Regions from separate parts of the Kitasatospora sp. NPDC004531 genome, predicted to be linked through region 2. Evidence: riboswitches for the same ligand, from Rfam matches in the RefSeq annotation. Region 2 holds a riboswitch; each other region holds the start of a gene.
The links. Region 2 has a riboswitch for cyclic di-AMP ahead of ACWEMJ_RS01485 (M23 family metallopeptidase). Riboswitches for the same ligand answer to the same signal wherever they lie in the genome.
Positions count from the first base shown of each region.

Region 1: it holds a riboswitch for cyclic di-AMP, as region 2 does, so the genes downstream of both, ACWEMJ_RS29570 (transglycosylase family protein) here and ACWEMJ_RS01485 (M23 family metallopeptidase) in region 2, are expected to answer to the same signal.
Region 3: it holds a riboswitch for cyclic di-AMP, as region 2 does, so the genes downstream of both, ACWEMJ_RS05030 (transglycosylase family protein) here and ACWEMJ_RS01485 (M23 family metallopeptidase) in region 2, are expected to answer to the same signal.

Region 1 covers NZ_JBSGDD010000105.1:10,896-20,214, reverse strand. The annotation lists gene ACWEMJ_RS29590 (JmjC domain-containing protein) at 1-154, shown strand, start outside; gene ACWEMJ_RS29585 (MazG family protein) at 197-1,195, shown strand; gene ACWEMJ_RS29580 (SDR family NAD(P)-dependent oxidoreductase) at 1,202-1,621, opposite strand; gene ACWEMJ_RS29575 (cytochrome P450 family protein) at 1,774-3,018, shown strand; cyclic di-AMP (ydaO/yuaA leader) riboswitch at 3,270-3,457, shown strand; gene ACWEMJ_RS29570 (transglycosylase family protein) at 3,461-4,180, shown strand; gene eno (phosphopyruvate hydratase) at 4,410-5,699, shown strand; gene ACWEMJ_RS29560 (FtsB family cell division protein) at 5,805-6,242, shown strand; partial or broken gene ACWEMJ_RS29555 (DUF501 domain-containing protein) at 6,275-6,787, shown strand; gene ACWEMJ_RS29550 (Ppx/GppA phosphatase family protein) at 6,937-7,872, shown strand; gene ACWEMJ_RS29545 (NAD(P)/FAD-dependent oxidoreductase) at 8,273-9,319, shown strand, end outside.
Region 2 covers NZ_JBSGDD010000002.1:42,006-51,324, forward strand. The annotation lists gene pepN (aminopeptidase N) at 1-470, opposite strand, end outside; gene ACWEMJ_RS01450 (mycothiol-dependent nitroreductase Rv2466c family protein) at 659-1,294, shown strand; gene ACWEMJ_RS01455 (amino acid permease) at 1,350-2,750, opposite strand; gene ACWEMJ_RS01460 (biotin transporter BioY) at 3,027-3,623, shown strand; gene ACWEMJ_RS01465 (ribose-5-phosphate isomerase) at 3,693-4,178, shown strand; gene ACWEMJ_RS01470 (GNAT family N-acetyltransferase) at 4,242-5,495, opposite strand; gene ACWEMJ_RS01475 (PP2C family protein-serine/threonine phosphatase) at 5,666-6,877, shown strand; gene ACWEMJ_RS01480 (hypothetical protein) at 7,287-7,481, shown strand; cyclic di-AMP (ydaO/yuaA leader) riboswitch at 7,852-8,005, shown strand; gene ACWEMJ_RS01485 (M23 family metallopeptidase) at 8,011-9,015, shown strand; tRNA gene ACWEMJ_RS01490 (tRNA-Gly) at 9,187-9,257, opposite strand.
Region 3 covers NZ_JBSGDD010000006.1:112,779-122,097, forward strand. The annotation lists gene ACWEMJ_RS05005 (hypothetical protein) at 1-143, opposite strand, end outside; gene ACWEMJ_RS05010 (SpoIIE family protein phosphatase) at 362-3,463, opposite strand; gene ACWEMJ_RS05015 (pseudouridine synthase) at 3,599-4,546, shown strand; gene ACWEMJ_RS05020 (AurF N-oxygenase family protein) at 4,673-5,599, shown strand; gene ACWEMJ_RS05025 (CapA family protein) at 5,958-6,887, shown strand; gene ACWEMJ_RS05030 (transglycosylase family protein) at 6,910-8,085, opposite strand; cyclic di-AMP (ydaO/yuaA leader) riboswitch at 8,089-8,257, opposite strand; gene ACWEMJ_RS05035 (MFS transporter) at 8,654-9,319, shown strand, end outside.

The DNA of each region.
Region 1 (9,319 bases), on a different contig from region 2:
CAGCCTCGCGCTCCCCGGCCGCCCCCTCGACGACGCCGCGCTCACCGGCGCCGCCGCCGCGCTGATCGAGCACGCCGGGTCGCTGCTCGCCGAGCTCACCCCCGCCGACCTGCTGGCCGTCACCCGCCAGCTGATGCTGCAGCCCGCGGCCTGAGGGCCGGGAGAAGCGCCCGTCGGCCGTTGTAGGTTCGGTGGCGTGGACACTCCGAAGCTGATCCTGCTCACCACCACCCACCGCGTCGCCCCCGGCCTGCTCAGCTGGCCCGCCTGGGAGGCCCTGCGCTCGGCCCCCGCCGTGCTGGTCGGCGACGCCGACCACCCGCAGCTGCCCGCTCTGCGCGCCGCCGGCGTCCGGCCCCGCACGGTCGAGCGCGGCTCCGCCCCGGCGCTGGCCCGCCTGCTGCTCGCCGAGGCCCCCGCCGTGTGGCTGGAGAGCCCGGACGGCGACCCCGGGCTGACCGACGCGCTGGCCCGGATCGCGGTGGAGGAGGCCGGCGAGCACCCGGAGATCGAGCTGCTGCCCGGCTCCTACGACCTGCCCGGCGCCCGCCTGCTCGACCTGGTCACCGTGATGGACCGCCTCCGCTCGCCCGGCGGCTGCCCCTGGGACGCCGAGCAGACCCACCGGAGCCTGGTGAAGTACCTGGTCGAGGAGGCCTTCGAACTCGTCGAGGCGATCGAGGAGGACGACCGCCCGACCCTGCGCGAGGAACTCGGCGACGTGCTGCTCCAGGTGTTCTTCCACTCCCGGATCGCCGAGGAGCACCCCGAGGACCCGTTCTCCATCGACGACGTGGCCGGCGACATCGTCGAGAAGCTGATGTACCGCCACCCGCACGTCTTCGGCGACGTGGACGTCCGCGACTCCGCCGAGACCGAGGCCAACTGGGAGCAGCTGAAGGCCGCCGAGAAGCAGCGCGACTCCGTCCTGGACGGCGTCCCGGCCGGTCTGCCCGCGCTCGCCTACGCGGCCAAGCTGGTCTCCCGGGTCCGCCGCGCGGGGTTCACCGCCGTCCCCGACGCCCCGTACGAACTGCCCGCCGAACTCACCGCCGACTCGGCCGGCGAGCTGCTGCTGGCGATCGCCCAGCGCGCCCACGACCGGGGCGTGGACGTGGACGCGGCGCTGCGCGCGGCGGCCCGCCGCTACCGCCGCGCGGTCCGCGCCGCGGAGGGCCTGCCCGAGACGGACTGACCGCCGTCAGCCGGCCAGCGGCACGTCCGACACCGGGCGGCGCTGCGCCGGGACGACCTCGCCGATCGCCTCGCCGATCAGCGCCAGCAGCTCGGCCAGCGGGTCCAGGTGCCGGGGCAGATCGGCGAGCTGCACGATCCGCTCGCCGTCCGGGCCCGCGACGGCGAACAGGTCGATCGGGCCGAGGTGCTTGACGGCGGTGTCCACCAGCGCGGCGATGTCCGCCGGGTGGTGCACGTCCCCCGAGACCCCGACCACCGGGCAGCCCGGACGGTCGAGTTCGGCGGCCAGGTCCTCGGCGACCCCGGGCCGGAGATCGGCGATCAGCAGGCCCGCCGCCCCGGCGGCGGAGAGCCGGCGGGCCAGATCGGCCCCCTCGCCCCCGTCGAGCACCGCGATGACCACCACTGCACCGGCTACTCGCATGGCCTGCTCCCCTTCCGAGCGGAACCGAGGGCGGTCCGCACGCCGCCCACCGTGGTTCTGGAGGATCGTAGGCTCGCCCCGACGCTCCGCAACAGGGATTACCCGCCAGGTGACCGGATTCACGCGACGGCGGTTCCAGATACGGTCAAGACATGCCAGATCAGCCCCACGACGCCCACCCGCAACTCTTCACCTGGGACTTCGCCGCCGACCCGTACCCCGCGTACGCCTGGCTGCGCGAGCACTCCCCGGTGCACCGCACCACGCTGCCCAGCGGGGTGGAGGCCTGGCTGGTCACCCGGTACGCGGACGCCCGGCAGGCGCTCGCCGACTCCCGGCTCTCCAAGAACCCCGCGCACCACAGCGAACAGGCCCACCGCACCGGCCGGGTGGGCATCCCGGGCGAGCGCCAGGCCGACCTGATGACGCACCTGCTGAACATCGACCCGCCGGACCACACCCGGCTGCGCCGCCTGGTGTCGAAGGCCTTCACCCCGCGCCGGGTCGCCGAGTTCGAGCCGCGGGTGCAGCAGCTCACCGACCGCCTGATCGACTCCTTCGCGGGGCGCGGCGAGGCCGACCTGATCCACGAGTTCGCCTTCCCGCTGCCGATCTACGCGATCTGCGACCTGCTGGGCGTCCCCGCCGAGGACCAGGACGAACTCCGCGACTGGGCGGGCATGATGATCCGCCACACCGGCGGCAAGCGCGGGGGAGTGGGCCGGGCCGTCAAGCAGATCCGCGCCTACCTGGCCGACCTGATCCACCGCAAACGGGCCGACCTGGGCGACGACTTGATCTCCGGCCTGATCCGGGCCAGTGACCACGGCGAGCACCTCAGCGAGAACGAGGCCGCGGCGATGGCCTTCATCCTGCTCTTCGCCGGCTTCGAGACCACCATCAACCTGGTCGGAAACGGACTGTTCGCCCTCTTCCGCAACCCCGGCCAACGCGCCCTGCTCCAGGGCTCGTTGGAGCGCGGCGAGTCCGGCCTGCTGGAGACCGGCATCGAGGAACTGCTGCGCTACGACGGCCCGGTGGAGCTGGCCACCTGGCGGTTCGCCACCCGGCCGTTGAGCATCGGCGGGGTGGACATCCCGGTGGGCGACCCGGTGCTGGTGGTGCTGGCCGCCGCCGACCGCGACCCGGCCCGGTTCGCGGCGGAGAACACCCTCGACCTGGCCCGCGCGGACAATCCGCACCTGGGTTTCGGACACGGCATCCACTACTGCATCGGCGCGCCGCTGGCCCGGCTCGAAGGGCAGCGCGCGATCGGCACACTGCTGACACGGCTGCCGGATCTCCAGCTCGCCGCCGACCCGGCCGAACTCCGTTGGCGCGGCGGCCTGATCATGCGCGGGCTGCGCGAACTCCCGGTCTCCTTCACGCCCCGCTGACCCGGTTTCGACCGCCGCCGCCCAGCTCCGGTCCGTGACCGCCAACTCCCCTGCCAGGGGCGCGCGGTGCGCCCCCGCCCCGGGCAATACGGACATACGTGGACGGTTTGTGCACGAGAAGTGAAGGTCCGTAATTTCGGCGTGATGGTGGATATATGAGCTTGTGATTGCTCATCAGGTCTGCTTACTCTCCGATTTGCCCGCAGCTGTGGGCCCCGATCGCGGCACGCCGAGTCCTGTCCGCCGCGTCCTCGGGACACCGACCAGGAATTCGGACAGGAGCGGGGGACCCAAGGTGTGAACGCCGTCGCAGTTTTGACGGCTCGGGGTGAAGCCGCCCGGGAGCGGACGCAGCAGTCGCGTCCCGACTCCCCGGCGGCCGGGCCAGCCTCCCGGTCCGAACCCGACAGCTCACCTCGCAGGCGTGCGGAGAGGAAGTCCCATGCTGTTCACCGGTTCCGGCCGCCATCGTCGTAGCACCAAGGCCGAGAAGGCCGTCGCCGCAGCCGGCGTGGCCTCCGTGGGCCTGGCCCTGCCGCTGCTGTCCGCCACCGGCGCGGCGGCCGCGCCCGCCTCCACCTGGGACAAGGTCGCCCAGTGCGAGAGCGGCGGCAACTGGTCCATCAACACCGGCAACGGGTACTACGGCGGCCTGCAGTTCTCCTCCTCCACCTGGCGTGCCTACGGCGGCGCCCAGTACGCCTCCCGCGCCGACCAGGCCAGCCGCGCCCAGCAGATCTCGGTGGCCGAGAAGGTGCTCGCCTCCCAGGGCCCCGGCGCCTGGCCGGTCTGCTCGGTCAAGGCCGGCCTGACCAAGGGCGGCGGCAGCGGCTCCCAGGACACCGCCTCCCGCTCGGAGCAGCGCTCCACCGCGCCGCAGCAGCAGTCGACCAAGGCCACCAAGACGCCGAAGGCCCAGCCGAAGGCGCAGCAGCAGGCTCCCAAGGCGCAGCAGCCGCAGCAGAGCTACAAGTCGCCGAAGCCGGCCACCACCTCGCAGGCCCTCGGCGGCACCTACACGGTGCGGCAGGGCGACACGCTGTCCCAGATCGCCGACCGGCAGCACCTGTCCGGCGGCTGGGAGAAGCTGTTCCAGGCGAACCGCAACGTGATCGGCGGCAACCCCGACCTGATCGTCCCCGGCCAGGTGCTCTCGCTCTGACCCCCGCGGCCGGTCCGGCGCCGGCCCGACCGATGATCCGTCCGCTCCGGGCGCGCGCAGCACAGTTCGCGCCGTCCGGAGCGATCCGGCGGCGGGCAAACAGGTGAACTACCAGTGAGTAGCCGGGCCACACGGTGAGACGGAGCCCGGCCGGGCGTGGCCGCGGGGATGTCTGCGGCTAGGCTCTGGGCGTAACGACCACACATCCGCTTCCGCTAGGAGATGCCTCGTGCCGTCCATTGATGTCGTCGTAGCCCGTGAGATCCTCGACTCCCGCGGCAACCCCACGGTCGAGGTCGAGGTCGGTCTCGACGACGGCAGCACCGGTCGTGCGGCTGTCCCCTCGGGCGCCTCCACCGGCGCCTTCGAGGCGCTGGAGCTCCGCGACGGCGACAAGAACCGCTACTTCGGCAAGGGCGTCGAGAAGGCCGTGCTGGCCGTCATCGAGCAGATCGGCCCGGAGCTGGTCGGCTACGACGCCACCGAGCAGCGCCTGATCGACCAGGCCATGCTCGACCTGGACGCCACCCCGGACAAGTCCTCGCTCGGCGCCAACGCCATCCTCGGCGTCTCGCTGGCCGTCGCGCACGCCGCCTCCGAGGCCAGCGACCTGCCGCTGTTCCGCTACCTGGGCGGCCCGAACGCCCACGTGCTGCCCGTCCCGATGATGAACATCCTCAACGGCGGCTCGCACGCGGACTCCAACGTCGACATCCAGGAGTTCATGATCGCCCCGATCGGCGCGGAGTCCTTCTCCGAGGCCGTCCGCTGGGGCGTCGAGGTCTACCACACCCTCAAGGGCGTGCTGAAGGAGCGCGGGCTGTCCACCGGCCTGGGCGACGAGGGCGGCTTCGCCCCGAACCTGGACTCCAACCGCGAGGCCCTGGACCTCATCACCGAGGCCATCAAGAAGGCCGGCTACACCCCGGGCAAGGACGTCGCGCTCGCCCTGGACGTCGCCGCCTCCGAGTTCTACAAGGACGGCGCCTACCAGTTCGAGGGCAAGCCGCTGTCGGCCGCCGAGCTGGTCGAGTACTACGCCGAGCTGGTCGCCGCCTACCCGCTGGTCTCCATCGAGGACCCGCTGGACGAGTCCGACTGGGACGGCTGGAAGGCCATCACCGACAAGCTCGGCGACAAGGTCCAGCTGGTCGGCGACGACCTGTTCGTCACCAACCCGGAGCGCCTGCGCAAGGGCATCGAGACCGGCACCGCCAACGCGCTGCTGGTGAAGGTCAACCAGATCGGCTCGCTCACCGAGACCCTGGACGCCGTCGAGCTGGCCCAGCGCAACGGCTACCGCTGCATGATGTCGCACCGCTCCGGCGAGACCGAGGACGTCACCATCGCCGACCTCGCCGTCGCCACCAACTGCGGCCAGATCAAGACCGGAGCCCCGGCCCGCTCCGAGCGCGTCGCCAAGTACAACCAGCTGCTGCGCATCGAGGAGATCCTCGACGACGCCGCCGAGTACGCGGGCCGCGGCGCGTTCCCGCGCTTCCGCTCCGCGGACAAGTAAGCACAGCAAGGGCTGATCCAGCCGCTGAGCCTGTTGTGACCGGTGCCCCGGCCTCCACCGCGTAGGGTGGGCCGGGGCACCGGCATGCGCAGGAGGGGCGACCAGATGGCCAAGTGGAGGATCCCCGGACTGGCGGCGCGCCCGCGCTTCACCAGCCGGGCCACCGTGCTGGTGCTCGTCCTGTGCTCGCTGGTGGCGATACTCGCCTACCCGACCCGGCAGTACATCGCGCAGCGCGCGGAGATCGCCGATCAGCGGGCCAAGGCCGAACACGCCCGCCAGCAGGTCGACGAACTGCGCCGGGCCAAGGCCCGCTGGCAGGACCCGGAGTACGTCAAGGCCCAGGCCCGGGAGCGGCTGCACTACGCGCTGCCGGGCGAGACCCCGTTCGTGTCGGTGGCCCCGCCGCCCGCGCCGGGCGACAAGCAGTCCTCCTCGGACGGCGCCGGCCGGCCCAAGGCCGCCCGCCCCTGGTACTCCGCCTTCTGGGACTCGGTGGACGCCGCCGACACCGCACTCGCCGCCCCGCCCGCGGCACCCTGACACCCGCCCCCCACCTGACGAACAGACTGCTGATGAGCCACCAGAACCCTCCTGTCTCCGACCAAGACGTCGCCGCGATCGCCGCCCAGCTCGGCCGGGTCCCGCGCGGCCTGCGCTCCGTCGCGCACCGCTGCCCGTGCGGCAACCCGGACGTGGTGGAGACCGCGCCCCGGCTGCCCGACGGCACGCCGTTCCCGACGCTCTACTACCTGACCTGCCCCAAGGCCGCCTCGCTGATCGGCACCCTGGAGGCGGACGGCGTGATGAAGGAGCAGACCGCCCGGCTCGCCGAGGACCCGGAGCTGGCCGCCGCCTACCGGGCCGCGCACGAGGACTACATCGCCCGCCGGGACGCCATCGAGGTGCTGGAGGGCTTCCCCAGCGCCGGCGGCATGCCCGACCGGGTCAAGTGCCTGCACGTGCTGGTCGGCCACTCGCTGGCGGCCGGCGAGGGCGTCAACCCGCTCGGCGACGAGGCGATCGGCATGCTGGAGGACTGGTGGGCCAAGGGCCCGTGCGTCAGCCCGGCCGAGGTCGAGGCCGCCGGTGAGCGGGTCGCCCGCAACCGCGCCAAGGCCGAGGACCACGCCGCGACGATCGCCGCCAAGGAGGCGCTGACCGCCGAGCGCGCCGCCGCCCGCAAGGCCGCCGGGGACGCCGAGGCCGCCGAGGACGCAGTGGAGGGTGACGAGTCGTGAGCACCACCCGGGTCGCCGCGATCGACTGCGGCACCAACTCGATCCGCCTGCTGATCGCCGACCTGGATCCGGAGACCGGGGAGATCACCGACCTCGACCGCCGGATGCTGATCGTCCGGCTCGGCCAGGGCGTCGACCGGACCGGCCGGCTGCACCCCGAGGCACTGGCCCGCACCTTCGCGGCCTGCCGCGAGTACGCGGAGGTCATCGCCGCCTACGGGGTCGGCCCGGAGCGGATCCGGATGGTCGCCACCTCGGCCTCCCGGGACGCCGAGAACGCCGCCGAGTTCACCGCCGGCGTCAAGGAGATCCTGGGCGTCACCCCGAGCGTGGTGAGCGGCGACGAGGAGGCCCGGCTGTCCTTCACCGGCGCCACCCGCGAGCTGCTCGGCGGCCCGCACCGCCCGCCGTACCTGGTGTTCGACCTGGGCGGCGGCTCCACCGAGTTCGTGCTCGGCGAGCAGGACGTGCGGGCCGCGCACTCGATGGACATCGGCTGCGTGCGGATGACCGAGCGTCACTTCGCGGGCGGCCGGCCCACCGAGGAGCAGATCGCCGCCGCCCGGGCCGACATCCGGGCCGCGCTGGACACCGTGGCGGCGAGCGTCCCGCTGACCGAGGGCGCCACCCTGGTCGGCCTGGCCGGGACGGTCACCACGGTCGCCGGGATCGCGCTGGAACTGCCCGGCTACGACTCCGAGCGGATCCACCACGCGGTGCTGACCGTCCAGCAGGTCCGGGACACCGCCCAGTGGCTGCTGCACTCCTCGCACGCCGAGCGGGCCGCCGTCCCCGTGATGCACCCCGGCCGGGTCGACGTGATCGCGGCTGGCGCGCTGGTGCTGCTGGAGATCATGGAGCGCACCGGGGCCGCCGAGCTGCTGGTCTCCGAGCACGACATCCTGGACGGCATCGCCTGGTCGATCGCCTGATCCGGGCGCCCCGGGAAGCCCTCCCGGGGCCTCCCGGCGTGTCGGGGCAAGAAGCTTCGTGAATTTCTTCACATGGCGAACGGGCCTTTCGGCCCAGCGCGGTGTCCGGTCCGTCCGATATGTGGGACCGAAGGCGCCCGGGGCGACTCGTTCATGGGATCGCAGGCAACGCGCCGTTCATGCCGAAGAAATCGAATGCTCACTCGGGAACCCGTGTGCCGCAAGGATCGTTGCTGCTCAGCGCGGCACCGGGTGCCCCGACGATCACGGCGGGCCGCCCGTGGCGGGCGGGGGAAGGGCCGGGCGCGGAAGTGCGGGCGCGCAGTGTAGCAGCCGGTGTCCAGGAGCTTGTGATGGGCCTCACGAACGGCCCATCAGGCGGGGGTGGATACTTTCGGATATGAGCACCACGGAGCGTCCTCGCATCCTCATTGTCGGCGGTGGTTACGTCGGCCTGTATGCCGCGATGCGCATCCTCAAGAAGATGCGCTACGGCGAAGCGACCGTCACGGTCGTCGACCCGCGGTCGTACATGACGTACCTGCCCTTCCTCCCGGAGGCGGCCGGCGGCAACGTCGCCCCCCGCAACCTCGTCGCGCCGCTGCGCAGCGCCCTGAAGAAGGCGGAGGTGCTCACCGGTCACGTGACCGAGGTGGACCACGCCCGCAAGGTCGCCACCATCCAGCCCGCGGCGGGCGACTCCTACGAACTGCCCTTCGAGTACCTGGTCGTCGCGACCGGCTCGGTCTCCCGCACCTTCCCGATCCCGGGTCTGGCGGAGCACGGCATCGGCATGAAGACGGTGGAAGAGGCGATCAGCCTCCGCAACCACGTCATGGCGCAGCTGGACAAGGCCGAGTCCACCACCGACGAGGACGTCCGCCGCAAGGCGCTGACCTTCGTCGTCATCGGCGGCGGCTTCGCCGGCATCGAGACGGTCGCCGAGATCGAGGACATGGCGCGCGACGCCGCCAAGATCTACAAGACCGTCAGCCGCGACGACATGCGCTTCATCGTGGTGGAGGCGGCCAACCGCATCCTCCCCGAGATGGGCCCGGACCTGGGTCTGTGGACCAAGGGCCGCCTGGAGGAGCGCAACATCGAGGTCTACATCGAGACCTCGATGGACTCCTGCGTCGACCAGCACGTGGTGCTGAAGAACGGCATGGAGTTCGACGCCTCGACCATCGTGTGGACCGCCGGCGTGAAGCCGAACCCGGTCGTCAACCGCTTCGGTCTGCCGCTCGGCCCGCGCGGCCACGTCGACACCAAGCCGACCCTGCAGGTCCAGGGCTTCGACTACGTGTGGGCGGCCGGCGACAACGCCCAGGTCCCCGACCTGGCCGCCGGTGAGGGCGCCTGGTGCCCGCCGAACGCGCAGCACGCCGTCCGTCAGGCCGCCGTCCTCGGCGACAACGTGGTGGCCGGCATGCGCGGCTTCCCGCAG
Region 2 (9,319 bases):
GCGGTCACCGTGAAGTGGAACGGGGCCTTCAGGTCGGGCTGCTCGAAGTCGGCGAACACCCGGCGGGCGTCGGCCGGTTCGTAGTGGGTGTACAGGTAGGTCTCGCCGTCGGCCGGGTCGACGAAGCGGTGCAGGCCCTCGCCGGTGCGGCTGTACGCGCACTCGGCGACCACCGTCAGCTCGTTGCGCGCGGCGAGTTCCGGCAGTGCGACCCGGGTGCCGTCGAACACCTCGGCCGGGTCCAGCGGGCGCCCGTTCAGCTCGACGGAGACCACCTCGGGGGCCAGCAGGTCGGCGAAGCTCGACGCGCCCGGGGAGGTGCAGTCGAACGAAATCCGGGTGGTGGAACGGAAGGTGGGCCGGCCGGGGTCGGCCGCCGCACTCACGTCCAGGTGGACGCGGTAGCTCTCCACCCGGATCATCCCGGCCCGATCGCGGGCCTCCTCACGGCTCAGGTTCTTGCCCGGCACGGCGGTACTCCTCTGTACGGAACACACGGCTTTCGGAGTGTTCATGGCACTCCGTCGGGGGCATCCTTTCACGCCCCTCCAGCTGTGCCATTGCACTGGGTGAGGAATCATCACGGACACCTCCGGGTTGCAGCTCCGAGGGGGGAAACCCCGCACCTCTCGACCGTCGACAACGGAGGGCGTCGCCCGTGAGCACCGCAGACAGCCGCAAGACCGCCGACTTCTGGTTCGACCCGATCTGCCCCTGGGCCTGGATGACCTCCCGCTGGATGCTGGAGGTCGAGAAGCTCCGCCCGGTGGACGTCCGCTGGCACGTGATGAGCCTGTCCGTCCTGAACGAGAAGCGGGACGACCTGCCCGAGCAGTACCGCGACCTGCTGGCGGCCGGCTGGGGCCCGGTCCGGGTGCTGATCGCCGCCGCCGAGCAGCACGGCGAGGAGGTGCTCGGCCGGCTCTACACCGAGCTCGGCCTGCGCTTCCACAACCAGGGCCTGCCCAACACCCGGGAGACCGTGGTCGCCGCCCTCACCGCGGCCGGCCTGCCCGCCGAGCTCGCGGACGCGGCCGGCACCGACGCGTACGACGAGAAGCTGCGCGCCTCGCACGCCGAGGGCATCGGCCTGGTCGGCGAGGACGTCGGCACCCCGGTGATCGCCGTGGAGGGCGCCGACGGCGAGCGGGTCGCCTTCTTCGGCCCCGTCGTCACCCCGACGCCGCGCGGCGAGGCGGCCGCCCGACTGTGGGACGGCACGCTGCTGGTCGCCTCGACGCCGGGCTTCTACGAGATCAAGCGCACCCGCACGGCCGGGCCCTCGTTCGAGTAGCCCCGTCCGGCACGCGAAACCCCCCGCACCCGCGCGGGGGGTTTCGCGCGTCCGCTCAGAGCGCCGTCCGCCGGCTGCGCAGCACGCCGACGACGGCCAGCGCCACCGTCAGGCCGGCGGTGAAGTACAGCTGGACGCGGTTGGCGGAGTCCAGCGTCATCAGCACCAGCACCACCGCGATCGCCGCCAGCGCGACGTACGTCAGGTACGGGAACGCCCACATCCGGACGGGGAGCTGCGCCGCGGGCACCGTGCGGCGCATCCGCAGCTGGGCCACGGCGATGAACGCCCAGACCACCAGGACGGCCGCGCCGACCATGTTCAGCAGCCAGGTGAACACCGTCTCGGGCCACCAGTAGGACAGCAGCACGGCGAGGAACCCGAACGCGCAGGACGCCAGCACCGCCCGCCGGGGGACGCCGCCGGACAGCCGGGCCAGCGCGCGCGGGCCGTGCCCGCGGGCGACCAGCGAGTGCACCATCCGGGACGAGCCGTAGATGTTGGCGTTCATCGCGGACAGCAGCGCGATCAGCACCACCACGTTCATCACCTGGGCCGCCGCCGGAATGCCCAGCGTCCCCAGCACCGCGACGTACGGCCCGGGCCGGACCACCGACGGGTCGTCCCACGGCACCAGGGTGACGATCACCGCCATCGAGCCGACGTAGAACAGCGCGATCCGCCACATCGCGGTGCGCACCGCGACGGCCACCGAGTGCCGGGGGTTCTCGGACTCGGCGGCGGCGATGGTGACGGTCTCCAGGCCGCCGTACGCGAACACCGAGGCGAGCAGGCCGGTGACCAGCCCGCTCGCGCCGTGCGGCAGGAAGCCGTGGTGGCCGGTCAGGTTGGCGGCGCCGGGGGAGGCGGTGCCGGGCAGCAGGCCGAGCACGGCCAGCACGCCGATCACCAGGAAGGCGCTGATCGCCAGCACCTTGATCGCGGCGAACCAGAACTCGAACTCGCCGAAGTTGCGCACCGCCGCCAGGTTGGTCAGGCAGAAGAAGGCCATGAACACGGCGACCCAGGCCCAGGACGGCACGGCGGGCAGCCAGCCGGAGACGATGCCGGCCGCGCCGATGGCCTCCACGGCGACGCCGACGCACAGGAGTATCCAGAACAGCCAGCCCACGGTGAAGCCGGCCCACGGGCCGATCTCCCGGTCGGCGTGCACCGAGAACGACCCGGAGGCGGGCCGGGCGGCGGACATCTCGCCGAGCATCCGCATCACCAGCATCACCAGCAGCCCGGAGGCGGCGAAGGCGAGCACCACGGCGGGCCCGGCGGCGGCGATGCCGGAGCCGGAGCCGACGAACAGCCCGGCGCCGATCACGCCGCCCAGCGCGATCATCGACAGGTGGCGCTGCTTGAGGCCGTGGGCCAGACCGGAGTCCTCGGTGGCGCCGTCGGCGGCCGGCCGGGCGGACGCCTCGGCGGAGGGCGGAGTTCGGGTCATGCGGAGGGTTCCAGACTGTGTGACTGTCCGACCATTTCGGCGGGTCTGTCCACTATTCGGCATCTGACGTGGACGCCCCAACCGGGACCGGCATCCGGACGCCCGGATCACGCACGGTGAACGAGCCGCTACCGATGGCAGTTCGTGAGGGCTTGGTCACAGGCCGGACCCGACAAGCCGGGCCCGGTCGGCTTTGTCACGCCCCGACGCGGTGGCGGACCCCTGACGCGGCGTAGGTTCACAGGTGATCACCCTCATCGGACCCCGGGAGCAGCCATGGCCATCGCCGCCTCGACACCCTCCACCGCCGTCCTCGCCGACCTGCTGCCGCAGGCGTCCACCCGGATCGGCGCGCGGGCCCGCGACCTGGCCCTGGTGGCCGGCGGCGCCGCGCTGACCGGCATCGCCGCCCAGCTGTCCGTCCCGGTGCCGGGCTCGCCGGTGCCGGTCACCGGGCAGACCTTCGCCGCGCTGCTGGTCGGCACCGCGCTCGGCGCCCGCCGCGGCGCCGCCGCGCTCGGCCTGTACCTGGCGGCCGGCGCGGCCGGCCTGCCCTGGTTCGCCGAGGGCGCCTCCGGCGCGGGCCTGGCCACCTTCGGCTACGTCATCGGCTTCGTGCTGGCCGCCGCCCTCACCGGCGCGCTGGCCCGCCGCGGCGCCGACCGCAGCCCGCTGCGCACCGCCGGCGCGATGGCGCTCGGCAGCCTGGTGATCTACGCGGTCGGCGTGCCGTACCTGGCCTTCGCCCTGGACGTGCCGCTCGCCAAGGCCGCGAGCCTCGGCATGTACCCGTACCTGATCGGCGACGCGCTCAAGATGGCGCTCGCGATGGGCGCCCTGCCGCTCACCTGGAAGCTGCTCGGCCGCCGCTGACGACCCGTCCCCACCGGGCCCGCCGCCCCTGTCGGGGCGCGGGCCCGGAGGCATGTCACACTCGTGACCATGCGCGTCTACCTGGGCTCCGACCACGCCGGATACGAACTGAAGAACCACCTCGTCGAGTGGCTGAAGGGGGCCGGGCACGAGCCGGTCGACTGCGGCCCGCACATCTACGACGCCGAGGACGACTACCCGCCGTTCTGCCTGCGGGCGGCCGAGCGCACCGCCGCCGACCCCGAGGCGCTGGGCGTCGTGATCGGCGGCTCCGGCAACGGCGAGGCGATCGCCGCCAACAAGGTCAAGGGCGTCCGCGCCGCGCTGGCCTGGAGCAAGCAGACCGCCGCCCTGGGCCGCGAGCACAACAACGCCAACGTGATCTCGGTCGGCGGCCGGATGCACACCCTCGACGAGGCCACCGAGTTCGTCGAGATCTTCCTCAACACCCCGTACAGCGGCGAGCCCCGGCACACCCGCCGGATCGAGATGCTCTCCGAGTACGAGACCACCGGCGAACTGCCCCCCATCCCGGCCCACCACCCGCAGGGCTGACCCCCGACGCACCGCGCCCGCCCGGCAGTCGAACCGGGCGGGCGCGCGTTTCGCCGGGCGCGGTCAGAAGCCGTGCGGCAGCCAGGGCTCCAGCCCCGAACGGAACGCCGCCGACACCGACTCCAGCACCCCGGGCCGCAACTCCCGCACCAGCCCCGCCGCGGCCAGCGCCGACAGCGAGCCGCCGCCCAGGTAGACCGAGCCCAACTCCCGTACGTCCAGCGCCAGATCGGCCGGATCGTCGGTCGGCACGCAGGAGGCCGGCTTGCCCGGCGCGGCCGTCAGCCGCCAACGGCCCGCGTTCCACGGGCAGAACGCGTCGGTGACCTCCAGCACCGTGTCCACCGGCTGCGCCCAGCCGCGCGCCTCCAGCGCCTTCGGCAGGTCCACCAGCCGCACGAACATCGAGTCCACCACGCGGGGCGTCAGGTGCCGGACGTCCGACACCAGGTGCAGCAGCGCGTCGTCCGCGGGCAGGTTGAACGCCTCCACCCGCTCCGTCAGGTCGAGGTCCAGCAGGAACTCCCACAGCCGGGCGTACACCCAGGGCTGCTCCGCCAGCACCGTGCGGACCCGCACCACGCCGGCCGCACCCCGCTCGTTCCAGTCGCCCTTCACCGCGAACCGGGCGTAGCCGAGCAGTTCACCGGTCTCCGGATCCTCCGCCACCACCGACTGCAGCCGGGAGAAGCCGCCGCGCGACTGCGGCGCGTCCAGCACCGGCAGCTTGTCCCAGCCGGGCCGGCGCACCAGGGTGCCCGGACGGCGGGTGGCCAGCCGGGCGTACAGCTCCTCGCAGCGCGCCAGTTCGGCGGCCGGGTCGACCAGCCGCAGCACCGCCTCGCCGCGCTGCTCCGGGGTGTGCACCCGCACCCGGCCGCGGGTCATCGACACCGTCACCTTGCGGGTGCCCTGCCCGTAGCCGAACCGGCCGTAGATCGGCGGCTCGGACGCCGTCAGCACCGCCAGGCACTCGCCGGCCGCGCGCACGTCGTCCAACTGCCGGCGCATCAGGGCCGTCAGCGCGCCGCGCCGCCGGTGGGTGGGCAGCACGCCCACCATCGTCACGCCCGCCGCCGGGAGCACCGCGCCGCCCGGCACCACCACCCGGAAGCTGAACGCCGAAGCGCTGCCGACGATCCGCTCGCCCTCGCAGACCGCCAGCGAACGCTCGACCTCGGTCAACTCCTTCCACAGCGCCCGCTCCTCCGGCGCCTCCTCGTCACCACCGAAGGCCACCTCCAGCGTGTCGTACCAGGTGTCCCACTCCTCGGCTCGCAGCGGTCGCACGGTCAGTTGGGGGTGTCGAGTCGTCATGAAGCCCTGCCTATCACCGGATCCGGAACGGTGCGAACGATTTGTCGAGCCCGCGCCGCGACCCGAACACCCGCGCACGGCCGAAACCCGCCGGAGCGTCCCACTCCCGTTGCACTCGGTGCCACCCGGGCCGTCGACGCGCGCACCGCCGGTGGATAAGGTCGGTCCCCATGGCCGGCAGCGCGCGTCCCAGAGCGACGGGCCGGGACGGCGGACCGTCCCGCGAGCCCGTGACGGCCCGGCTGCGCGCGGCGCTGTACCGGGCCCGACGCAGGCTGCGCCGCACCGGCGTCGACTACTTCCGCGGCGACGGCGCCGACTGGTGGGCGTTCGCCGCCCTCGCCCTCGCCGTGCCCGTCCTGGTCCTGCTGAACATCCTGCTCCCCGACTGGGCCCCGCCCACCGCCCTGGTGCTGCCGGTGCTGGCCGGCGCGCTGCTGCTGCGCCCCGGCACCCTGGTGCTGCTGTACGCCGTCGCCGCCGCCGGGCTGATCACCGAGTCCCTGGTGCACACCGGCGAACGCGTCGCCAGCGCCCGGCCCGAGGCCTACGCGCACGGCGTGACCCCGGGCTCCGCGCTGGTGGTCGGCGCGGTCGGCATCGCCGGACTGCTGGTCGCCCAGTTCCGCCGCCGGATCGGGGTGCCCTGGCGCGGCGGCTCCACCATGCTGTTCGACCTGCGCGAACGGATCCGGGTGCAGGGCCGCGTCCCCCGGCTGCCCGACGGCTGGCACACCGACACCGCGCTGCGCCCGGCCGGCGGCCAGTCCTTCTCCGGCGACTTCATGGTCGCCGCCCGCACCGGCCCCGGCGGCCGGATGCTGGAAGCCGTCCTCGCCGACGTCTCCGGCAAGGGCATGGACGCCGGCAGCCGCGCCCTGCTGCTGTCCGGCGCCTTCGGCGGACTGCTCGGCTCGCTGCCCGCCCACGACTTCCTGCCCGCCGCCAACGGCTACCTGCTGCGCCAGGACTGGGAGGAGGGCTTCGCCACCGCCGTCCACCTGGTGGTCGACCTGGACACCGGCGAGTACGAACTGCTCTCCGCCGGGCACCTGCCCGGCATGCACCGCCTCGCCGGGGCCGGGTACTGGGAGGTCAAGGAGGCCGAGGGGCCGCTGCTGGGCGTCTACGACGAGGCCAAGTTCGAAGGGGTGCGCGGCGTCCTCGGCCCCGGCGACGTGCTGATGCTGTGCACCGACGGCATGGTGGAGATCCCCGGCCGCGACCTCGCCGAGGGCATGGACCGGCTGATGGGGGAGGCCGACCGGCTGATCGCCACCGCGCCGTCGGCGATCCGGCACGGCGCCGCGGTCCGGCTGATCGACACGGTGGCCAAGCACGTCAACGACGACCGCGCGGTGCTGCTGGTCTGGCGGCGCTGAGGCGTTTTCGAGCCGCCGCCCAACTGCCGTGATGCGCAGGCGCGGTGAGCGCGGAGTGCCCACGGAGTGTCAAACCCGGGCGTTGATCTTCGGCCAATTCCGCAACCCCGCCCGGGCCCGCCGACGCGGGTGCTCCGGCCTGCCGCTTTGCCGCGCCGGCCAGGTCGGATCGCAGCCCGCCGACGGCGCGTCAGAACCCGTCCGCTATCGTCGCGGACGGCGAAAATCAGTCCCACCAGGCGGGTTGGGGCCCCGGGCGACCGGGCAAGTCCTTTACGCACTCAGCACGAGCGACCACACTGAGTCCGGATGGAGTGGTGGGGACACGGGGGGCAGGGGCCGGTTTCCGCCTGGGAGCCAACGCCGGCTTCCACCGAACCCCCGCCATGAATCGAGGAAGTGAGTCCCGGTGGCCTTCTCCGTCTCCGCGCTTGTCCTGTTCGGCGTCATCGTCGCGATCTTCATTCGCAACAAGCAGCTGAAGACCGGGCACGCCATCATCGCCGCCCTGTTCGGCTTCATGCTCAGCCAGTCGACCATGGCCAACCCGATCCAGCAGTTCCTCACCTCGGTGTCCAAGGCCATCGCCTCGATCGCGGGTTGACGCCCCGTCGGTCCCCGGGCGGCACGCCACGACGGACGGGAGGCTCCCCGCACCGTCCCTTCGGCCTGCCCGCGGGTGACCAGGGTCACCCGAATCGTCACGCCAGGTCCGCGCCCGATCGCGCACGGTGGCCGAAGTCGCCCACCGTGCGGGGTTCGTACGCGCACCGTCATGATCCCGTGCGCACACCGCAGCGCCCCGTCGGCGCAGCGTGACCTGGTGCTCCGTCAGCCCCTTCCCGGCCTCGGGAGCGGGGCCAATCGGCGTTTGCCAGCCTCGCGGACCGTGGGATTTGCTTCCTCCGCAGCCCGGCCAGTGACCGGGCGGGCCACCGGACGGAACGCCTAGTCCTGCCGTCGTCCGGTGCCGACCAGAAACCACGCCACGGCAGGAGCGGGGGAACCACAGGTAAGTCGCCGGGCCCGGGAACATCCGGGAACGGCTCGGGGTGAAGTCGCACTCGTGCGGCCGGGCAACTCTCGCCCGAACCCGACAGCTCACCTCGCAGGCGTCGGAGAGGAACGCCTTCATGTCCGCTCAGGGCAAGCACCGCAAGCCGAGCCTGGCCACCGTCGCCCGGATCGCCATCGCCGCCGGTGTGGCCGGCGCCGCGATCGGCCTCCCGGTCACCGCCGCCTCCGCGCACACCGCCGCCGACCAGGGCGCCCGCCCGTCGACCGTCTCGGTGGACGCCACCCCGGTCGCCGACCGGGCCCCCGCCGCGCACGACTACCGCGTCGTCTCCGGCGACACCCTGTCCCGGATCGCCGACGCGCAGCACGTCGACGGCGGCTGGGAGAAGCTGTACCAGGACAACCGCTCCGTGGTCGGCGGCAACCCGGACCTGATCTTCCCGGGCCAGAAGCTCACCATCAACGGCCAGGCCGCCGCCCAGCAGGCCCCGGCCGCCCCGGCCAAGGCCCCGGCCGCCAAGTCCGCCTCCTCGGACGCCGCCAAGCCGGCCGCCGCCCCGAAGGCCGCCACCCAGCAGGCCCCGGCCGCCAAGCCCGCCGCCAAGCCGGCCACCACCACGGCCACCGCCGCCGCGAAGCCGGCCGCCGCCCCGAAGGCCGCCGCGCCGAAGGCCGCCACCCAGCAGGCCCCGGCCGCCGCGACCACCAGCGCCAACGCCGCGTACGTCGCCCCCGCGCCGGGCAAGGTCACCACCGGTTACAAGGTGGCCGGCTCCAACTGGTCCAGCGGCTACCACACCGGCATCGACTTCCCGGTCGCCACCGGTACCGGCCTCAAGGCGATCGCCGCCGGCACCGTGGTCTCCGCCGGCAACGGCGGCGCCTACGGCAACCAGGTCGTCATCAAGCTGGCCGACGGCAAGTACGCCCAGTACGCCCACCTGTCCTCGATCTCCGTCTCGGCCGGCCAGTCCGTGACCGCGGGGCAGCAGATCGGCCTGTCCGGCGCCACCGGCAACGTCACCGGCCCGCACCTGCACTTCGAGATCCGCACCACCCCGGACTACGGCTCCGACATCGACCCGATCGCCTACCTGGCGGCCCACGGCGTCAACGTCTGATCCACGCCTCACCCCCGAAGGCCCCGCGCAGCCACCCCGGCCGCCGGGGCCTTCGGCCTGCCCGCGCCGCCTGCCCGCCTGCTCGCCGTCCGTCCGCCCGCCCGCGCGAGGCGCCCGCCAACGGCAACGGCCCCGACTGCGTGGGCAGTCGGGGCCGTCGGCCTTGCTCGGAGCGGGTGACGAGAATCGAACTCGCGTGACCAGTTTGGAAGACTGGGGCTCTACCATTGAGCTACACCCGCATACGCGTACCCGCACCGCAGTCGCGGTGGCGAGGACTGGAACAGGGTACCTGGTCGAGTCG
Region 3 (9,319 bases), on a different contig from region 2:
GCGTCGCCGTTCTGCGCCACCGCGTCGCCGCCGACCGCGACCGCACCCTGCGGGACGTCCGCGTACGCGGTGCCCGAGGCGCCGAAGAGGGCGAGTCCGGTGAGGAAGGTGGCGGTGGTGAGCTTGGCAATGCTGGAACGCATCAATTCCTCCATGGTTGGTGCCGAACGGGACCGATCGCGACCGATCCTGGAGGAGCACCGCGCGGCGGCGCGCGCCTTCGGCCGTGTCGTCACCCGGCCGGGCCAACAGCACTGCCGTGACGGGTGATTGGGGTGCGTCCGGTTGCCGCACCGCACGGCGGATCCTTCGACTCCCGTACCGGGCAAGGGGTTTGACGCCTGACGGTATGACGATCTGATCAGTGGGCCGGGAGTTCCATCTCGAACCAGACCACCTTGCCGTCCCGGGTCGCCCGACTGCCCCAGCGGTGCGCCAGTTCGTTGATCAGCTGCATGCCCCGGCCGCCCTCCTCGTGCGAACCCGACGGCCGCAGCCGCGGCTCCCGGCTGTCCCCGTCCGACACCTCCACCGTCAGCAGCGTCCCCCGGAACACCCGCAGTTGCAGCGGCGACCCGGCGTGCATCAGGGCGTTCGCCAGCAACTCGCCGGTCAGCAGCACCACCGGCTCCACCAGCGAGGTCAGGCCCCAGCCGGTCAGCGTCCGCCGGGTGAACTCCCGGGCGTGCCGCAGCAGCGCCGGATCGCCGGACAGCGGCAGCGTGGCCAGCCGGTCCTCGCTGACCGGCCCGGCGTGCGCCATGATCACCGCCACGTCGTCCTGCCCCATCGTCGCGCCGAACGCGTCCAGCACCAGGTCGCAGCCCCGCTCCAGGGTGTCCTGCCGGTGCGTCACGGTCTCCCGCAGCAACTCCAGCCCCTCGTCCAGGTCCTGGTCGCGCCGCTCCACCAACCCGTCCGTGTACAGCACCAGCAGCCCGTCCTCGCGCAGCGGGAACCGGATCGACTCGAACGGCACCCCGCCCACCCCCAACGGCGCACCCGGCGGCGGCTGCACCAGCCGCGCCTGGCCGTCGTGCTCGGACACCACCGGCGGCAGATGGCCCGCCGAGGCGAGGATGCACTCCTCGTCCACCGGGTCGAACACCGCGCACACGCAGGTCGCGAACTGGCCCTCGCCGAGCTGCGCCGTCGCGTCGTCCAGCCGGCGCAGCACCCGCGCCGGATCCAGGTCCAGCGTGACGAGGGTGCGCGCCACCGTGCGCAGTTGGCCCATGGTGGCGGCCGCCCGGATGCCGTGGCCCATCACGTCGCCGACGATCAGCGCCACCCGGCCGCCGGTCAGCGGCACCACGTCGAACCAGTCGCCGCCGATCTCGTCGCCCACCGTCGAGGGCAGGTAGCGGTGCGCGATCTCCAACCCCGGTGTGAGGTGCACGTCCTGGGGCAGCAGGCTGCGCTGCAGGGTCAGCGCGGTGTCCCGCTCGCGCCGGTACAGCCGGGCGTTGTCGATGCACACCGCGGCCCGCGCCGCCAACTCCTCGCCGAGCGCCAGGTCCGCCGCCGTGAACGCCTCCGGGTTGGCCATCCGCGCGAACTCCACGCCGCCCAGCACCTGCCCGCGCGCCAGCAGCGGCACCATCAGGTACGAGTGCAGGCCCGCGTCCAGGCTGGGCTGCACCCGCTCGGGGTAGGTGACGATCCGGCGCAGCGCGAACTCGTCCACCTGCGGCACCAGCACCGGCCGCCCCGTGCGCATCGCCTGCGCGTACAGGTGCGCCGAGTGCGAGGAACCGCCGACCTCGTCCGCCGCGCCGACCAGCTTGGCGCGGCCGCCCGCGCCGTCGTCGGGGCGCTCGCCGACCGCCACCGCCCGCAGCAGCACCGAGCCGGACTCCGGCACCGGCTCCGGGTCCTCGTCCGCCATCACGGCCTCGCGGATGTCGACCGTGACGAAGTCCGCGAACCGGGGGATCACCACGTCCACCAGCTCCTGCGCCGTCCGGTGCAGGTCCAGCGTGGTGCCGATCCGGGTGGACGCCTCGTTCAGCAGGGCCAGGCGCTGCTGGGCGGCCTCGGCGGCCTCCAGCGCGCGCCGGCGCTGCTCGGCGGCGTCCCGCTCCCGGGTGTACAGCAGCGCGTTGTCGATCGACACCGCCGCCCGCCCCGACAGCTCGGACGCCAGCGCCACGTCCACCTCGTCGTACGGGGCCTCGGTGCGCGAGCGCATGAACGTCGCCGTGCCGATCGCCGAACCCCGGGCGATCAGCGGCACCACCATGAACGACCGCACCCCCTGCTCGCGGACCGCCGCGGCGCGCTTCGGGTCATTGTCGTACCACCTCATCGCCGGGTCGTCGGCCCGCGGCACCAGCACCGGCCGGCGGTGCTCCAGCGCCCACGCGCACGGGCTGTCCGGCTGGAAGCGCTGCACCGCGCCGACCGGGGCGATCGACCGCATCCCGCTGCCGGGAACGGTGTGGAACGCCAGCCGGCGCAGCACCGCGGACCGGTCCGAGCGGTCGGGCAGCACGACGGCCTCGCCCCGGATCATCGACTCCAGCACCTCGACGATCACCGTGTCGGCCAGCCGGGGCGCCGCCGTCTCGGCCAGCTCCCGGGCGGTGGTGGCCAGGTCCAGCGTGGTCCCGATCCGCTCCGACGCGTCGTTCAGCAGGGCGAGGCGCTGCTGGGCGGCCTCGGCGGCGGTCTCCGCCTCGAACCGGTCGGTGATGTCCACCACCGTCACGCACACCCCGAGCACCGTGCCGTCCGGCTCGTCCAGCCGGAAGCACGCCACCGACCAGGCGTGCTCGCGCTCCGGGTCGGCCGGAGTGCGGCCGTGCGTGCGGGCGTCCAGCACCGACCGGCCGTCGGCCAGCACCCGGGTCATCATCGCCTCGACCTGCCGCCCGTCGATGGCCGGCAGCACCTCGGTCAACCGCCGGTGGACGCTGTCCTGCCGGGAGACCCCGTTGATCCGGGCCAGCGCGTCGTTCAGCCGGACGAAACGCAGCTCGGTGTCGAAGACCGCCATGCCGACCGGGGACTGCGTGAAGAAACCGTCCAGCACTGCCAGGTCGGAGGCCAGCCGGCGCACCGAACTGACGTCGGACGCCACCGCCAGCACCATCGGGACACCGCCCGGGCCGACGATCGGAAAGGTCCGGAAGTCCAACCGCACCACGTGCCCGTCCCGGTGCCGCACCGGAAACACCCCCGAGAACGGGCGGCCGCCGAGGATCCGGGAGAACAGCTCCAGCACCTCGGGACGCCGCTCCGCCCCCACCAGCAGGTCCGCGGCGCGCGCCCCCACCGCCTGCGCGGCGGGGAAACCGAGCAGCGTCTCCGCGTCCGGACTCCAGTGCAGGATCCGGCCGTCCGCCGCCACCAGCGCCGTCGCCACCGGAATCGCCAGCAGGCCGTCCGGCAGCTGCGCACCGCCCTCCGCGAGCGGAGAACTGGGGCGGATCCGGTGAATGCCCTGCTTGTCGGTGTCCATCTGGCCACCTGCCGTTCCGGGGGCGGGTACCGCCCTGCCATCGTCGCACGGAGGGCCGCCCGCGCCCAGACGGGTGAGCGACCGCTATCGTGGACCGGATGCACACCCGTCGGACCGACCCGCAGGCGGCGCCCGATGGCGCGTAGGCCCCCCGCCCCCCTGAGCCCGCTGCCGCAGCGCGACGGCATCGACGCCGTCCACGTGCGCCTGCCGCTCGACGGCCACTGGCCGAGCGTCCGGGCCTACCTGGAGGAGCGCTACGGCGCCGCCGCCGGCCCCGGGCGGATCGCGGCGATGCTCGACGCCGGCGAGTTCGCCGCCCCCGACGGCCCCGTCGCCCCGGACGCGCCCTACCGGCCCGGAGGCCACGTCTGGTTCCACCGGGAACCCGGCCCGCCCGAGCCCGTGGTGCCGTTCCCCGTCGAGGTGCTGTACCGCGACGAGCGGATCGTGGTCGCCGACAAGCCGCACTTCCTCGCCACCACGCCGCGCGGCAGCCACGCCACCGAGACCGCGCTCGCCCGGCTGCGCCGCGACCTCGGCCTGCCCCGGCTCAGCCCCGCGCACCGGCTGGACCGCCTCACCGCCGGCGTGGTGCTGTTCGTCGCCGACCCGGCCTGCCGGGGCGCCTACCAGGGACTGTTCGAACGGCGGGAGGCCGTCAAGACCTACGAGGCGATAGCCCGGCACGACCCCGCGGTGAGCCTGCCGACCACCGTGATCGACCGGCTGGTCAAGGACCACGGCCGGCTGGACGCCTACCGGGTGCCCGGCGAGCCGAACGCCGAGAGCCGGATCGAGCTGCTGGCCGCCCGCGACGGACTCGGCCGCTACCGGCTCGCCCCGCGCACCGGCCGCACCCACCAGCTGCGGGTGCACATGAACGGGCTCGGCCTGCCGATCCTCGGCGACCCCATCTACCCGCGGCTGCTGCCCGCGCAGGACCCCGAGGACTACCGGCGTCCGCTCCAACTGCTGGCCCGCTCGCTGGAGTTCACCGACCCGGTGGACGGCACGCCGCGGCGCTTCGTCAGCGGACGGGTGCTGGCGGCCTGGGCCGACCCGGCCGCCTGGCGCGGCTGACGGATCCGCGGAGCGGCGACGAGCACCTCCTTGTGCGCAGTGTATTGACGGGGAGTCTAATAACTTCTACCTTCGCGGCAGGCACCGTTCCATCCCTCGACTCCACCCCACCGCGAAGGAGCCGGCATGCCGCCCCAGCCCGCCGCCACCCCCGGCGCTCCCGCCCGCGAGCGCACCGCCCCCGACCGGGAACGCACCGCCGAACGCCTGCTCGCCTCCTCCGCGAAGCTCTCCTTCGACCCGCTCAAGGACGTCGACTGGGACGCCGACCCCGTCCCCGGCGCCTACTACTGCCCGCCCCGGCACCTCTCCCTCTACGGCACCGCCCTGTGGGAGCGGATGACCGAGGACGAGCGCATCGAACTCTCCAAGCACGAGGTCGCCTCGATCGCCAGCGTCGGCATCTGGTTCGAGGAGATCCTCATGCAGATGCTGCTGCGGCACGCCTTCGACCGCGACCCCACCAGCAACCACGTCCAGTACGCGCTCACCGAGATCGCCGACGAGTGCCGGCACTCGATCATGTTCGCCCGGATGATCGCCAAGATGGGCGCTCCCGCGTACGGCACCGGATTCGTCGCCCACAACCTCGGACGGCTGTTCAAGGCGATCTCCACCCACAGCCAGACCTTCGGCGGCACCATGTACGTCGAAGAGATCCTGGACGCCTTCCAGCGCGAAGTGATGAACGACGACACCCTCCAGCCGCTCACCCGGCAGGTCTCCCGGATCCACGTGATCGAAGAGGCCCGGCACATCAGCTACGCCCGCGAGGAACTCGTCCGCAAGCGCCTCGGGTTCGTGCAGCGGCGGTGGGAGCAGTTCTTCCTCGGCGTGGTCATCTACTTCGCCACCACCGCGCTGATCCACCCCCGGGTCTACTCCGCCGTCGGCATCGACCCCAAGGTCGGCCAGGCCGTCGCCAAGGCCAACCCGCACTGGCGCAGCACCAAGATCGAGATGGCGCAGAAGGTGATCGGCGTGCTGGGCCGGGCGGGACTGGTCGGCCCCGCCAACCGGTGGCTGCTGCGCGCGGCGGGCGTCATCGCCTGAGCGGGCTCCCGGCGGCCGGCCGGTGGTGGCCCGGTGGGTGATCGTTCGGTCGTGATCGTTCGGTGCGGAAACGGCCTTCCGGGGCGGGAGTTGTGCGGATACAGTGCGACGCACCGAACGATCCGGGGGGATCACCATGCGTCGCACGCCGATCGGCACTGTTGCTGCCGCCATCCTGCTGCTCGCCGCCGTCGCCGGGTGCGGCGGGGCGGAGTCGAGCGGAGCACCTGTCGGCCCGCCCTCCGGGAGCGCGGGAGCGGGTGTTTCGAGTGACGCGGCTCCGGCTCCGAGCGGTCCTGCTCCGGGGAGTTCGGCTCCGAGCGCCTCGGCCTCGGAAGGCGCGGCGGGCAGCATCACCGTGGCCTTCGCCGGTGACGTGCACTTCGAGGGCCGGACCGCCTCCCGACTGAGCGCCCCCGCCGCCGAGACCGCGCTCGGGCCGATCGCCCGGACGCTGTCCGCCGCCGACCTCGCCGTGCTCAACCTGGAGACCGCGATCACCGGCCGCGGCAAGCCCGAACCCAAGACGTACACCTTCCGCACCAGCCCGAAGGCGCTGACCGCGCTCAAGGACGCCGGGGTGGACGTGCTCTCCCAGGCCAACAACCACGCCGTCGACTTCGGCGCCGACGGCCTCGCCGACACCCTCGCCGCCAAGGCCGGCTCCCCGATCCCGCTGGTCGGCATCGGCAAGGACGCGGCCGAGGCCTTCGCGCCGCACATCGCCACCGTGCGCGGCACGAAGGTCGCCGTGCTGGCGGCGAGCCAGGTCGACGAACTCACCAACCAGAAGTGGCGCGCGGGCGACCACAAGCCCGGCATCGCCTCGGCGTTCGACGAGAGGTCGCTGCTGCGCGCCGTCACCGAGGCGAAGGCGCAGGCACCCGTGGTACTGGTCTACCTGCACTGGGGCGACGAGGGCGTGGCCTGCCCGACCGCGGCCCAGAGCGCGCTCGCCAAGAAGCTTGCCGCGGCCGGCGCCACCGCCGTGGTCGGCACCCACGCCCACACCATGCTCGGGGCGGGCATGCTCGGGAACACCTACGTGGCGTACGGCTTCGGCAACTTCCTCTGGTACGGCACCTCGAACTACACCGCCTCCGACGAAACCGGCGTCACCACGCTCACCATCACCACCGACGGGCGGGTGACCGGCGAAACGTTCACCCCGGCGCACATCGACGGCCGGGGCGTGCCCGTTCCGCAGACCGGCAGCGCCGCGAAGGCCGCCCAGCAACGTCGCGACGGCCTGCGCGGCTGCACCGGGCTGGCCGCCGTCCCGAAGTGACGGCGGCTCGGCCGGGTCGCCGTCAGCCCAGGTTCAGCACCTGGCCCGGGTGGATCAGGTCCGGGTTCTCGCCCACCACCTGCTGGTTGCTCTTGTAGAGCTCGCTCCAGCCGCCGTTCACTTCGTGGCTGCGGGCGATCTTCGCGAGCGAGTCGCCCGGGCCGACGGTGTACGGCTGCGGGGACGACGACGCGGCCGGGGCCGGGGCGTCGGCGGACGGGGTGCCGGGCGTGGGCGTGCTCGGGGCCGGGGTGCCGGCGGACGGCTGGCCCGGGGTGCCGCTGGGCTCGGTGGACGGGGTGGGCGACGGGTTGGCGCCGGCGCCGCTCTGGCCCTGGGTGTTGTCGGTGCCCGTGCCCGTGCCTGTGCCGTTGCCGTTGCCGTTCTCGGCGCCGTTGCCGTTCCCGTTCGTGCTGCCGTTCTCGGGGGTGGTGGGCGTGGTCGGGCTCGGGGTGCTGCCAGGGGTGGTGCCCGGGGTGGTGCTCGGGTCGGTGGAGGGCGTCGGGGAGGACGGAGCGGTCGGGGCGGTGCCCGGAGCCGGCGTGCTCGTGGGCGGCTGCGGATGCGTCAGCTGCACGTAGCGCTCGTACAGGCTCTGGTGACTGGTCCAGAACCAGGCGCCGTTCTTCTGGTACCAGTACACGTGGTAGATCGGGTCGTAGCCGGGCAGGCCGGAGAACACCGGCGCGGCGTGCGGCTCGGCGACCGTGCCGTCCGCGGCGGTCTTGGCGGCCGCGGCACCGCGCGCGCCGCGCAGCGAACCCGACTCGTCCGCCGCGTCGTTGTCGTCCACCACACCGGGGGCGTTCGCCGCGCGCAGGTTCGCGGTGTCGGCGCACGAGGCCCACGGCTGCGGGCCCTCGGTGGCCAGGATGCGTTCGGCGACCACGATCTGCTGGCTGCGGGTGGCCCCGCTGGGCAGGTCGGCGTACTGGGTGCCGCCGTAGTCGATCCAGCGCTGGGCGGTGATCTGGAGCCCGCCGTACAGCCCGTTGCCCGGGTCGGAACTCCAGTTGCCGCCGCTCTCGCAGTCGGCGACCCGGTCCCAGACCGAGCTGGGTGCGGCCTGCGCACCCGTCACGGCGAGCAGGGGAAGGGCGAGGCCGACGCCGGCGACGCCCGCTGCGGCGATCGCCCGCTCGGCGGCCTTCTCCGCCTGACTCTGTCGACGGTGACGCCCGGAACCCGTGAAGAGCATGCCCGATCCTCTCCGCACGCCTGCGAGGTGAGCTGTCGGGTTCGGACCGGGAGGCTGGCCCGGCCGCCGTGCGCCGGTCGGATCCGGTGCGGGCGGCTTCACCCCAAGCCGTGGGGGCGGCGACGTACCTGGTTCCCCCGTCCCTGCCCATGGGTTGTGGTGGTCGAACCGCAACACGGCGGACAGGGTTCGGCGTTGCCGCGCGCGGGGCCCGGCGGTGCGGGCCGGACCGAGCCTATTCACTCGAACGGAGCAATCACAAGCGCATCGCGCCCTCATCACGGCCATGTCACGTCGGCCGGACGGCGTCGGAGGCGGACTGCCCGGGTCGGACGGTCGGCTGCTCAACTCTGGCCGATCGGTGGGATTGAGGGAGCGCGAGGCAGGGAAGGCGGGCGCCCGGATTCGGGCCGTTGCGGGCCGATGCGACGTCAATTGCCTTGCGGTGAAAGCAAGTTGATTGCAATCGGGGCATTTTCGGCGTTGCGGATAAATCACGCGACAGGCCGTCCGGCGGGTTCCTACCATCGCGGTGATCACTTTTCCCCGACCCGCTGTGGAGGTGCCCGTGGCTGTGCTGATTCCCGAAGTGCTCCGGGTGGAACGCCAGTTCGCCCGTCTGTTCGTCGGTCAGTCGTTGTCCGTCCTGGGCGACCGGGTCTCGTTCGTGGCGCTGCCGTTCGCGGTGCTGTCGATCGGCGGGTCGGCCGCCGATGTCGGACTGGTCACCGGGGCCGGCCTGGTGCCGATGCTGGTGTTCACCTTGATCGGCGGAGTCTGGGCCGACCGGATACCCAGACAGTGGATCATGCTGGTCTCCGACCTGGTGCGCTGCGCGGTCCAGGCGGCCGTGGCGGTGCTGCTGCTCACCGGGACGGCCCGGGTCGGCGTGCTGGCGCTGCTCATGGTGGTCTTCGGAGTGGCGGACGCCTTCTTCCTGCCCGCCTCCACGGGGCTGCTCCCACTGGTGGTGTCGAGTGAACGGCTGCGCGAGGCCAATGCGCTGCGCGGTTTCGTCCACTCGGCGGGGCTGGTGGTCGGCCCGGTGCTGGCCGGTGCGCTGGTCGCCCTGGCCGGGCCCGGCGGCGCCCTGCTGGTGGACGCGGCGAGCTTCGCGGCCAGCGCCGCTGTGCTGGCGAGACTCGGCGCGGTGGGCGGGCCGGCCGTCGCGGAGCGGGCGGAGCGGCTGGGGATCCTGGCCGAGCTGCGGGTGGGCTGGCAGCAGGTCCGCCGG